DNA from 3 places in the Streptomyces sp. NPDC055506 genome. Region 3 is predicted to be linked to each of the others. Evidence: riboswitches for the same ligand, from Rfam matches in the RefSeq annotation. Region 3 holds a riboswitch; each other region holds the start of a gene.
What was found. Region 3 has a riboswitch for cobalamin ahead of ACWIF2_RS13410 (ribonucleoside-diphosphate reductase subunit alpha). Riboswitches for the same ligand answer to the same signal wherever they lie in the genome.

Region 1 (3,267 bases), on a different contig from region 3:
CGACCCGGGCACAGGCCGTCCGGGCGGGGGGCGGGGTCTCGCCCTGGGGGGCGTCCGACTTCGTGCCGGGGTCGATGACGAGCGCTACCCGCTTCTTGCCGTCCTGCGCGGGCGTCTTCGAGCAGATGGTCCCGAAGTCGGTCGTGCCGCGCGGCCGGGCGGCCTCGGAGGAGTCCTCGCTCACCGCGAAGCGGAAGCCCTGGACGTCGCCGTCCGAGGGGCGGGCCATGGACGGGCCCTGGGTGGCGTAGACCCAGCGGTCGCCTTCGCGGTCCCAGAACGACCAGTACCGGTAGCCGGCGGCCTGGGCCTGGCCCGCGCCCGCGCACAGCAGGAGCGAGGCCAGGAGGAGGAGAACGGCCCGGCGAATCACGACTGCTGCCTCTTGCGGCCGGTGAAGAGGAAGCCGATGCCGATACCGGCGACGAGGCAGACCCCGACGTACCACCAGACGCCGAAGAAGTCCGACTTCGAGTCGCTCTTGTCCTGCGCCGACGCGGTCTTCTCGGACGTCTGCGGGGCCGGGCCCGTCGCGTTGAGCTGCTTCACCAGGTCCGTGCCGCCGAAGTCGCGCGGGTTCGCGCCCGTCGCGTGCGCGGCGAAGATCAGCTGGGCGTAGGCGGCGGGACCGCCCTGCTCGGCCCAGGTGGCGGAGTTCTTCTCCAGCCACCGAACGGACTTCTGGGCCTGCTCCGTCTCACCCCGCGCGGCGAGTGCCACGACCGCGTCGGCGGTGTTGCCGTGGTCGGGCTGGGGGTCCGCGCCGGCGAGGGCGGAGGTGAGGTGGTCGTCGTCCTTGGCGAGGGTCTTCGTGAGGTAGGCGGCACCGTTGGCGGCGGCTTGGTCCGGCGTACCGGGCTCCGCACAGGTGGCGTCGGACTTCTTACCCGCCTCCACCACCATGCCCTTGCCCAGTGCGCCCAGCACACCCGCCGCTGTGGCGTCCGCGTTGGCGGCCGGCTTGCCCTTCTTGTCCGGCTGGAAGGCGAAGGCGCCCGCGTCGTCGCCGTCGTCGCAACCGAGGGCGAGTGCGAGCAGGGCGTCGTAGGGCGACTTCCCGCCCTTCTCGACCTGGTCCGGCTTCTCGCCGACGGCGGTCAGCGCGCCTATGACGACGGACGTGGAGTTGGTGTCGCTGGCGCCGCCGGGCGCGTAGCCCCAGCCGCCGTCCTCGTTCTGGACGGACTTCAGCCAGCCGACGGCCTTGCCGGTGACGGCGTCCTGTCCGCCGAGCGCGGCGAGGGCCTGGACGGCGGCGGCCGTGGCGTTGGTGTCGAGCATGGTCTTGGCATCGCACGCGGCGGCGGGATCGGGACGGTACGCGGCGAACCCGCCGTCCGCGCACTGCTGACGCTCCAGCCACGTGACGGACTTGGCGGCCGGCTTCACACCCACCGTGTCCTGGGCCAGCAGGGCGAGCGACTGGCGCCAGACGCCGTCGAACTTCGGGTCCTTGTCCCCGTACAGGGCGGAGGGGAACGCCTGGGACGGAGTCGGCGACGGTGCGGCGGCGGCCGGCGTGGCGGCGCCGATCACGGTGGCGGCGGCCAGGACCGCGGCGCTGCGGCGGACGTTCATGATCGGCGGGTGCCTCTCCCTGTGAGGGAGCCGGACAGCACGGGACACCCCGGCGGCTCGGCTCCGTATACCTCGACGGTGCCGTGCACCGACGGGCGCCGGGCACGTGAGCCGGTCACGAACCGTACGGGGCGATCCGGCTCACCGCCTGCCTCGGCGGGCGGTTCACGGTTGCGGGTCAGCGCCGGAATTGCACCGGCTTCCCCCTGTACGGGTGTGATGACGACCCGCTCACTGTACCCGCACGTCCAAAACGGGCCGAGGGGCACCGTACGGGCGGGTAGCTTCGGCCCATGCCGACGACACCACCAGGCCGACTGCTCGGCTCGGGCCGCCGCGCCGACGTGTACGAGATCGACGAGGGGTGGGTGCTGCGCCGCGAACGGGAGGGCGGGGGAGACGCGGCTGCGGAGGGCGCGGTGATGGAGCATGTGCGCGCCCACGGCTTTCCGGTTCCCCGGGTGCGCCCGACCGGCTCCCGCGCCGACCTGGTGATGGAGCGGCTCTCCGGCCCGACCATGCTCCAGGCCTGCCTGGCGGGCACGCTGGGGGTGGCGGAGGCCGGTTCGATCCTGGGCGGGCTCCTGCGCGACCTGCACACCGTCCCCGCCCTGCACTCCACCGATCCGGCGGCCCGCGTCCTCCACCTGGACCTCCACCCGGAGAACGTGATGCTCACGCCCGAAGGGCCGCGCGTCATCGACTGGTCCAACACGGAGGAGGGCGACCCGGGGCTGGACTGGGCGGCCTCGGCGGTGATCCTCGCTCAGGCCGCGGTCTCCGACGACCCCCTGTCCCCGGCCGCTCGCACCATGCTGGCCGCCCTTCTCGCGGACCCGTCCCCGCTCACACGGCCCGCCCTGACGGAGGCCCTGCGCCGCCGCGCCTCCAATCCGACGATGAGCCCGGCGGAGGTCGAACTGCTGGACACGGCTGAGGAGTTGATCCTGTCCCTGAGGTAAACCGGTTAACGTGAAGCTCCACGACCACACGCAGGAGCGTCCATGACTGAGCAGGTGGAGAACTCCGAGCAGGAGCCGCTCTCCAAGATCGACACCTCGGTTCCGCACTCGGCGCGGATCTGGAACTACTGGCTGGGCGGGAAGGACAACTACGAAGTCGACCGTGTGGCCGGTGACGCGTTCCGGGAGATCTTCCCCGGGATCGAGACCGGGGCGCGCGCCGCCCGTTACTTCCTCGCCCGCGCCGTTCGCCATCTCGCCGCCGAAGAGGGCATCCGCCAGTTCCTGGACATCGGCACCGGGCTGCCCAACGTGGACAACACCCACCAGATCGCCCAGCGGGTGGCCCCGGAGAGCCGGATCGTCTACGTCGACAACGACCCCCTGGTGCTGGCTCACGCCCGCGCGCTGCTCACCAGCACACCGGAGGGCGTCACCAACTACGTCGACGCCGACCTGCGCAAGCCGAGCACGATCGTCCGGGAAGCCGGTAAGACGCTGGACTTCGACCAGCCCGTCGCGCTCATGCTGATGGGCATCCTCGGCCACATCGAGGACCACGACGAGGCACGCGAGATCGTGCGGCAGCTGGTGGACGCGCTGCCTTCCGGCAGCTATCTGGTGCAGTACGACTCCACCGACACCAGCGAGGACTACCTCCGGGCCATCAATCAGTACAACGACGGCGGCTCGATCCCGTACATCCTGCGCAGCCCCGAGCAGATCG
Region 2 (3,267 bases), on a different contig from region 3:
GGGCAGCCGCTTGCGCGTCACGCCGCTGGCCACCATCTGCACATCGGTGAAGATGGGCGCGCCGGCGCGCAGGGCCTCACGGGCGCGGGCCACGACGGCCGGGGAGTAGGCCAGGTCCCGTACGAGGTCGACCATCCCGCAGGCGTGGATCATCCGGACCGTGACCTGGCTGACCTCGGCGGGCAGGGCCGTGAGGTCCGCCTCCGCGCGGATGGTGGCGAAGGACTGGCGGTAGATGGCCGGGCCGTCCTTCTCGTAGTCGTACGTGGTCACGGTGTTCTTCTCGCTGCCTTCGGTCGTCGTACGGGTCATGTCGTCGTCAGGGTCATGAGGCGATCGCCGCCAGGGCGGAGGCGAGTCGGGCAGGGGCGTCCAGGGAGGTGGTCCGGGGTTCCTGACCGCTCACGGCGGTGGAGAGCAGGTAGCCGCCTTCCGGAGCGGCGACCACGTCGACGCGGTCGCCCCGGGGGTGTCCGCAGCGGCGTTCGCACCCGGACCAGTACAAGGGGAGGCCGCCCGGCTCGATCGCGTCGAGAGCCTCGGCCGCGTCGGTCCGTACGTCCGCCCGCGACTTGGCGCAGCCGGGACTGCCGATACACGCACCGACGCGCAGCCAGGGGGAGTCCGGGTCGGTGACCAGGCCGGTGGCGGCGAGGCGGGCGAGGGATTCGTCCGGGTCCGTTCCGGGTGTGGGAAGAACCACACCGCGCCACGGGGTGAGACGCAGCTCACCCGCGGCGACGTACGTCAGCTCCCGCCACTGGTGCGCCGAGAGCCGTCCCAGGGGAACGTGCACGGAGAGGCCGGCACCGTGGGGCCCCGGGGGCGGACCGGCCGTGCGGCCGGTCTCCCGGCTGCGCCGCTCGTGCCGGACACCCTCGGCCCGTAGCCGCTGACCGACCGCGTCGAGCAACTCGTCGCCGGAGAGGGGCAGTTCATCCACGCGCCAGACGCGGTCCCCACTCGTCCGCGCCGCCTCCAGGAAGACCTCCGCGGCCGTCAACGCGGCCCGGGCCGCTACCTCGACACCGACGCGCAGCGCTTCCCCGGCCGCTCCGAGCGCGAGTTCCGCGCCGCCGTCCGCCGTCGCCCGTACCGTCACATCGGCACCGAGTCCGGCCACGTCACCGCGTCCGTCGTCGAGCGCGAACAGAAAACGCCCCGACAGGTCCCGCGCCGCCTCGCTCGCGCACAACGCCGCGTCCAGGGCCGTCAGCCAGGGGCGTACGTCCAGCACACCCCGCCCGTCGAGACCGGACAGCGGCGAGGCCACGATGTTGCGCACCCGCTCGTGCCCACGCGAGGGCAGCAACCCGGCCGCGTCCAGCAACTCGGCCAGCTCCCCGGCGCATCCGTCGGGCAGACCGCGCAGTTGCGCGTTGCCGCGCGAGGTCAGATGCAGGTCTCCGTCGCCCAGCCGTTCGGCCACGTCCACGAGCGTCCGCGCCTGCGCAACGGTCAGCACCCCACCGGGAATCCGGACGCGGGCGAGCGCTCCGTCGTCCGCCGCGTGCAGCCGCAGCGTCCCTGGACAGGCGTCACCGCGGTCGCGTGGGACCGCTGTGGCCTGGGTCGATGAGCGCTGGGCAGCCGTGGACATGGCGGCGAGCATACCTACCATCACACCTGGTGTATGCCGTGCCCTCTTCCCCTGGCACTTACTATGATCGCGGCGGATCATCCGGTCCGCCATCGCCACGACGGCGACAGGGGAGGAAGCCGGTGCGAGTCCGGCGCGGTCCCGCCACTGTGAGTCCGGCCCATGCGGCCGGGCGAGTCAGGAACTCCCTTTCCCAGGCTCTCGGCTTCGCCCGAGCAGGGGAGACCCCATTTCGACACCACCCGGGGCGCGGACACCCCGAGGAAGGCCCGACGCCGCATGCTGCATTCATCCGGGGGACGACCCCCGCACCCCCGCATCTTGCTCCTGTCGACGTCCGACACTGACCTGCTGAGCGCCCGCGCGGCCGCCGGCCCGGTGTCCTACCGTTTCGCGAACCCCTCCCGTCTCGCCCTCGACGACCTCCCCGGCCTCCTCGACGGGACCGACCTGGTCGTCGTACGCCTCCTCGGCGGCATCCGGGCCTGGCAGGACGGCCTCGACCTGCTGCTGGCCGACGGCCGCCCGGTGGTCGTGCTCACCGGCGAACAGGCTCCGGACGCTCAGCTGATGGAGGCCTCCACCGTCCCCGTCGGCATCGCCGCCGAGGCGCACGCCTACCTCGCCCACGGCGGCCCGGCCAACCTGGAGCAGCTCGCCCGCTTCCTCTCCGACACGGTCCTGCTGACCGGCCACGGCTTCGAGGCTCCGGCGGCGGCACCCACCTGGGGACCGCTGGAGCGCACGCCCCGCGACGGCGCCGACGGTCCGACCGTCGCCGTGCTCTACTACCGGGCCCACCACATGAGCGGCAACACCGCTTTCGTCGCCGCCCTGTGCGACGCGATCGAGGACGGGGGCGGCCGGGCCCTGCCCCTGTACGTCGCCTCCCTGCGCGCCCCCGAGCCCGAGCTGATCGAGGAACTCCGTTCGGCCGACGCGATCATCACCACGGTCCTCGCCGCGGGTGGCACCAAGCCCGCCGCGGCCTCGGCCGGCGGTGATGACGAGTCCTGGGACGCCGGTGCGCTCACCGAGCTGGACGTCCCGATCCTCCAGGCCCTGTGCCTCACGGGTTCGCGTGCCGCCTGGGAGGAGAACGACGAGGGCGTCTCCCCGCTCGACGCGGCCAGCCAGATCGCCGTCCCCGAGTTCGACGGCCGCCTGATCACCGTCCCGTTCTCCTTCAAGGAGATCGACGAGGACGGCCTCCCGGCCTACATCGCCGACCCGGAGCGCGCCGCCCGTGTCGCCGGAATCGCCGTACGCCACGCCCGGCTCCGCCACATCCGGCCCGCCGACAAGCGCCTCGCGCTGGTCCTGTCTGCCTACCCGACCAAGCACTCCCGCATCGGCAACGCGGTCGGCCTCGACACTCCCGCCAGCGCGGTGGCCCTGCTGCGGCGACTGCGCGAGGAGGGCTACGACTTCGGCACGGACGCCGAGGTGCCGGGCCTGGCCTCCGGCGACGGCGACGAGCTGATCCGCGCGCTGATCGACGCGGGCGGCCACGACCAGGACTGGCTCACCGAGGAGCAGCTGGCCCGCAACCCGGTGCGCATCCCGGCGGCCGACTACCGCCGCTGGTACGCCACGCTCCCCGAGGAGCTGCGCACGGCGGTCGAGGAGCACTGGGGTCCGGCGCCGGGCGAGATGTTCGTCGACCG
Region 3 (3,267 bases):
GCCGTTGCGCTCGGCGAGGTCGGCGGAGGCCTCGTACGCGGCGAGCATGATCCGCTCGGCGATACGGGTGGAGAGCGCCTTGGCCTCGGGCGAGTCGAAGGGCAGGCGCAGCTTGAAGAAGACGTCCTGCAGGCCCATGGCCCCGAGGCCGACCGGACGCCACCGGGCGTTGGAGCGGCCCGCCTGCTCGGTCGGGTAGAAGTTGATGTCCACGACCCGGTCGAGGAACGTGACGGCCGTACGGACGGTCTCGTCCAGCCGCTCCCAGTCGAGATCGCCGGTCGATGTGTCGACAAAGGAACCCAGGTTGACCGAGCCCAGGTTGCAGACCGCCGTCTCCCCGTCGCTGGTGACCTCCAGGATCTCCGTGCAGAGGTTGGAGGAGTGGACGACGTGGCCCGGCTCGGCCGTCTGGTTGGCGGTGCGGTTGGCGGCGTCCTTGAAGGTCATCCAGCCGTTGCCGGTCTGCGCCAGGGCGCGCATCATGCGGCCGTACAGCTCACGGGCGGGCAGGGTCTTCTTCGCCAGGCCCTTCGCCTCGGCCTCCCGGTACGCGGCGTCGAACTCCTCGCCGTACAGGTCGACCAGCTCGGGCACGTCCGCGGGGGAGAACAGCGACCACTTCCCGTCGGCGTTCACCCGCCGCATGAACTCGTCCGGCACCCAGTGCGCCAGGTTCAGATTGTGCGTACGGCGGGCGTCCTCGCCGGTGTTGTCGCGCAGCTCCAGGAACTCCTCGATGTCGGAGTGCCAGGTCTCCAGATAGACCGCGGCCGCGCCCTTGCGGCGACCGCCCTGGTTCACGGCGGCGACCGAGGCGTCGAGGGTCTTCAGGAACGGGACGATGCCGTTGGAGTGGCCGTTGGTGCCGCGGATCAGCGAACCGCGCGCACGGATGCGGGAGTACGACAGCCCGATGCCGCCCGCGTGCTTCGACAGCCGCGCCACCTGGTGGTACCGGTCGTAGATCGAGTCCAGCTCGTCCTTGGGGGAGTCGAGGAGGTAGCAGGACGACATCTGGGGGTGCCGGGTGCCGGAGTTGAAGAGGGTGGGGGAGGAGGGCAGGTAGTCGAGGCGGCTCATGAGCCCGTAGAGCGCGGCGACCTCGTCGACGGCCTGTGCCGTGTCGTCCTCGGCGAGCCCGGCGGCGACGCGCAGCATGAAGTGCTGGGGCGTCTCGACGACCTTGCGGGTGATCGGGTGGCGGAGCAGGTAGCGGCTGTGCAGCGTCCGCAGGCCGAAGTAGCCGAAGCGGTCGTCGGCGGCCCGGTCGATCAGCGCGTCGAGCCGGGCGGCGTGGACGCGCACGAACTCGGCGGTCCGGTCGGCGATCAGTCCCTCCCGGTGGCCGACCGCGACGGACTCGGTGAAGGACGTGACGCCCTGGGAGGCGGCCTCTTCGCGGATGCCGATCGTCAGCAGGCGCGCGGCCAGCCGGGAGTAGGCGGGGTCCTCGGAGATGAGGCCGGCGGCCGACTCCGTCGCGAGCTCGCGCAGCTCCGTCTCGTCCGCCCGCGCGGACCGCCCGCGCAGCGCGGCGGCGGCGACCCGGCCGGGGTCGGCGTCGGGGAGATCGGCGGTCAGCTCGGTCAGGGTCCGCAGCAGCGCGGCACCGGGACCGTCGTGCTCTTCTTCGGAAGCTGAGACCGGTTCGGCTGGCGCGATGGTCACGTGGGGCTCTCCCTCGCTCGGCAAGGGGCCTCGCGCAGGGCAGGGGGCAGCACACGAGCGCACACGGCGTCGCGTCCACCGGCCCATTCCACGAGGCCCGGACGTCAGGGCACCCCGGCCGGACGGCCGGGTGCGCTGTCGGCAGGTCCTCGGACTGACTCCCGTGCATGACGTTTCTGGGAACAGACATGCACAAGTACACCGTTGCGGGACAGTTCCGGATTCGCACCGGATTCCCCTGCGGCGACAGCGAGCACGAGCATACATCTTGTGCCGGGTTCGGGCGGCACCCCCAGATGTTGTGTCGTGCTGGTTTCAGAGCGTCAACTGGTAGGTGAGGAGAGTGATGTCCGCCAGGTGCGGGATCGGGTTCCAGTCGCGCTCGGGAGTGCGGGTGAAACCCAGGCGTTCGTAGATGCGGTGGGCTGCGCGCATGGTGCGCTGGGTCGACAGCACGATGCGGACGCAGCCGGGCGTGGCCCGTGCGCGGTCGATGCAGGCGGATACGAGGGCCTCGCCGGTGCCGCGGCCGCGGGCGGCGTGCGAGACCGCGAGCATTCGTATCTCGGCCTCTCCCGGGCCGGCTATGTCGGCCATGGGGCCGCCGGACGGTACGAAGGTGACGCCGCCGAGGAGGGTGTCGTTCTCGACGGCGACCAGAACGTCGGCTGCGGCTGCGCGTCTGGCGACGTCTCGCAGTTCGTGGAGGTACGCGTCGCTCTCGCCGAAGTCGAGAAGGCCGTCGGCGAGGTAGGCGTGGGCCGTCAACTCGCCGAGGGGGCCGTACTCGGTGGGTTTCACTCGCCGGATCAAGGTGTCCATGGCGTGAGTGTGTACGACAGCGGGCCGCCGGTGTGGTTGATCACCGGCGGCCCGCTGCGGGCGTATGTGCCCGGTCCGTTCTAGTGGGCGGAGCCCGCCGTGGCCGGCGGCAGTTCCACCTGCACCCCGGGGTCGCCCGCGTCCGCCGTGTAGTCCTCCGGCTTGGTCTCGTCGATGCCGTCGGGGGCCTTGAGGGCCTTCAGGGCGAAGGTGAGGACCACCGTCACCACCACGTTCAGGACGAACGCCGTGAGGCCGATGTAGCCGATCTCGCCGATGCCGGGGATCTCCTTCGAGGAGCCGCCGAAGTGCTTCTGGGTCGGCGAGGCGACCCCGTACGCGGCGGCCGTGCCGTAGATCATGCCGACCGCCCAGCCCGCGAGCAGTGCCCAGCGGTGGAACCAGCGGGTGAACAGGCCGCCGACCAGGGCCGGGAAGGTCTGCAGGATCCAGATGCCGCCGAGCAGCTGGAAGTTGATGGCGACGGTCTTGTCCATGGTGAGGACGAAGGCCAGCGCGCCCACCTTCACCAGCAGGGAGACCAGTTTGGAGACCTTGGTCTCCTGCGCCGGCGTGGCGTCCGGCTTGAGGAAGTCCTTGTAGATGTTGCGGGTGAAGAGGTTCGCGGCCGCGATGGACATGATGGCCGCCGGCACGAGCGCTCCGATGCCGATCGCCGCGAAGGCCACGCCGGCGAACCAGTCCGGGAACATCGTCTCGAACAGCTGCGGGATCGCCAGCTGCCCGTTCTGCACCTTGATCCCGGCCGCGATC

Region 1: it holds a riboswitch for cobalamin, as region 3 does, so the genes downstream of both, ACWIF2_RS04305 (prenyltransferase/squalene oxidase repeat-containing protein) here and ACWIF2_RS13410 (ribonucleoside-diphosphate reductase subunit alpha) in region 3, are expected to answer to the same signal.
Region 2: it holds a riboswitch for cobalamin, as region 3 does, so the genes downstream of both, cobN (cobaltochelatase subunit CobN) here and ACWIF2_RS13410 (ribonucleoside-diphosphate reductase subunit alpha) in region 3, are expected to answer to the same signal.

The regions. Positions count from the first base shown of each region.
Region 1 covers NZ_JBSHKH010000006.1:84,708-87,974, reverse strand. Annotated here, with positions in the region: gene ACWIF2_RS04310 (SCO2322 family protein) at 1-373, opposite strand, end outside; gene ACWIF2_RS04305 (prenyltransferase/squalene oxidase repeat-containing protein) at 370-1,578, opposite strand; cobalamin riboswitch at 1,688-1,829, opposite strand; gene ACWIF2_RS04300 (phosphotransferase) at 1,872-2,540, shown strand; gene ACWIF2_RS04295 (SAM-dependent methyltransferase) at 2,583-3,267, shown strand, end outside.
Region 2 covers NZ_JBSHKH010000237.1:2,260-5,526, reverse strand. Annotated here, with positions in the region: partial or broken gene ACWIF2_RS39890 (precorrin-8X methylmutase) at 1-312, opposite strand, end outside; gene cobG (precorrin-3B synthase) at 326-1,612, opposite strand; cobalamin riboswitch at 1,657-1,807, shown strand; gene cobN (cobaltochelatase subunit CobN) at 1,880-3,267, shown strand, end outside.
Region 3 covers NZ_JBSHKH010000027.1:37,992-41,258, reverse strand. Annotated here, with positions in the region: gene ACWIF2_RS13410 (ribonucleoside-diphosphate reductase subunit alpha) at 1-1,671, opposite strand, end outside; cobalamin riboswitch at 1,795-1,934, opposite strand; gene ACWIF2_RS13405 (GNAT family N-acetyltransferase) at 1,987-2,493, opposite strand; gene mctP (monocarboxylate uptake permease MctP) at 2,574-3,267, opposite strand, start outside.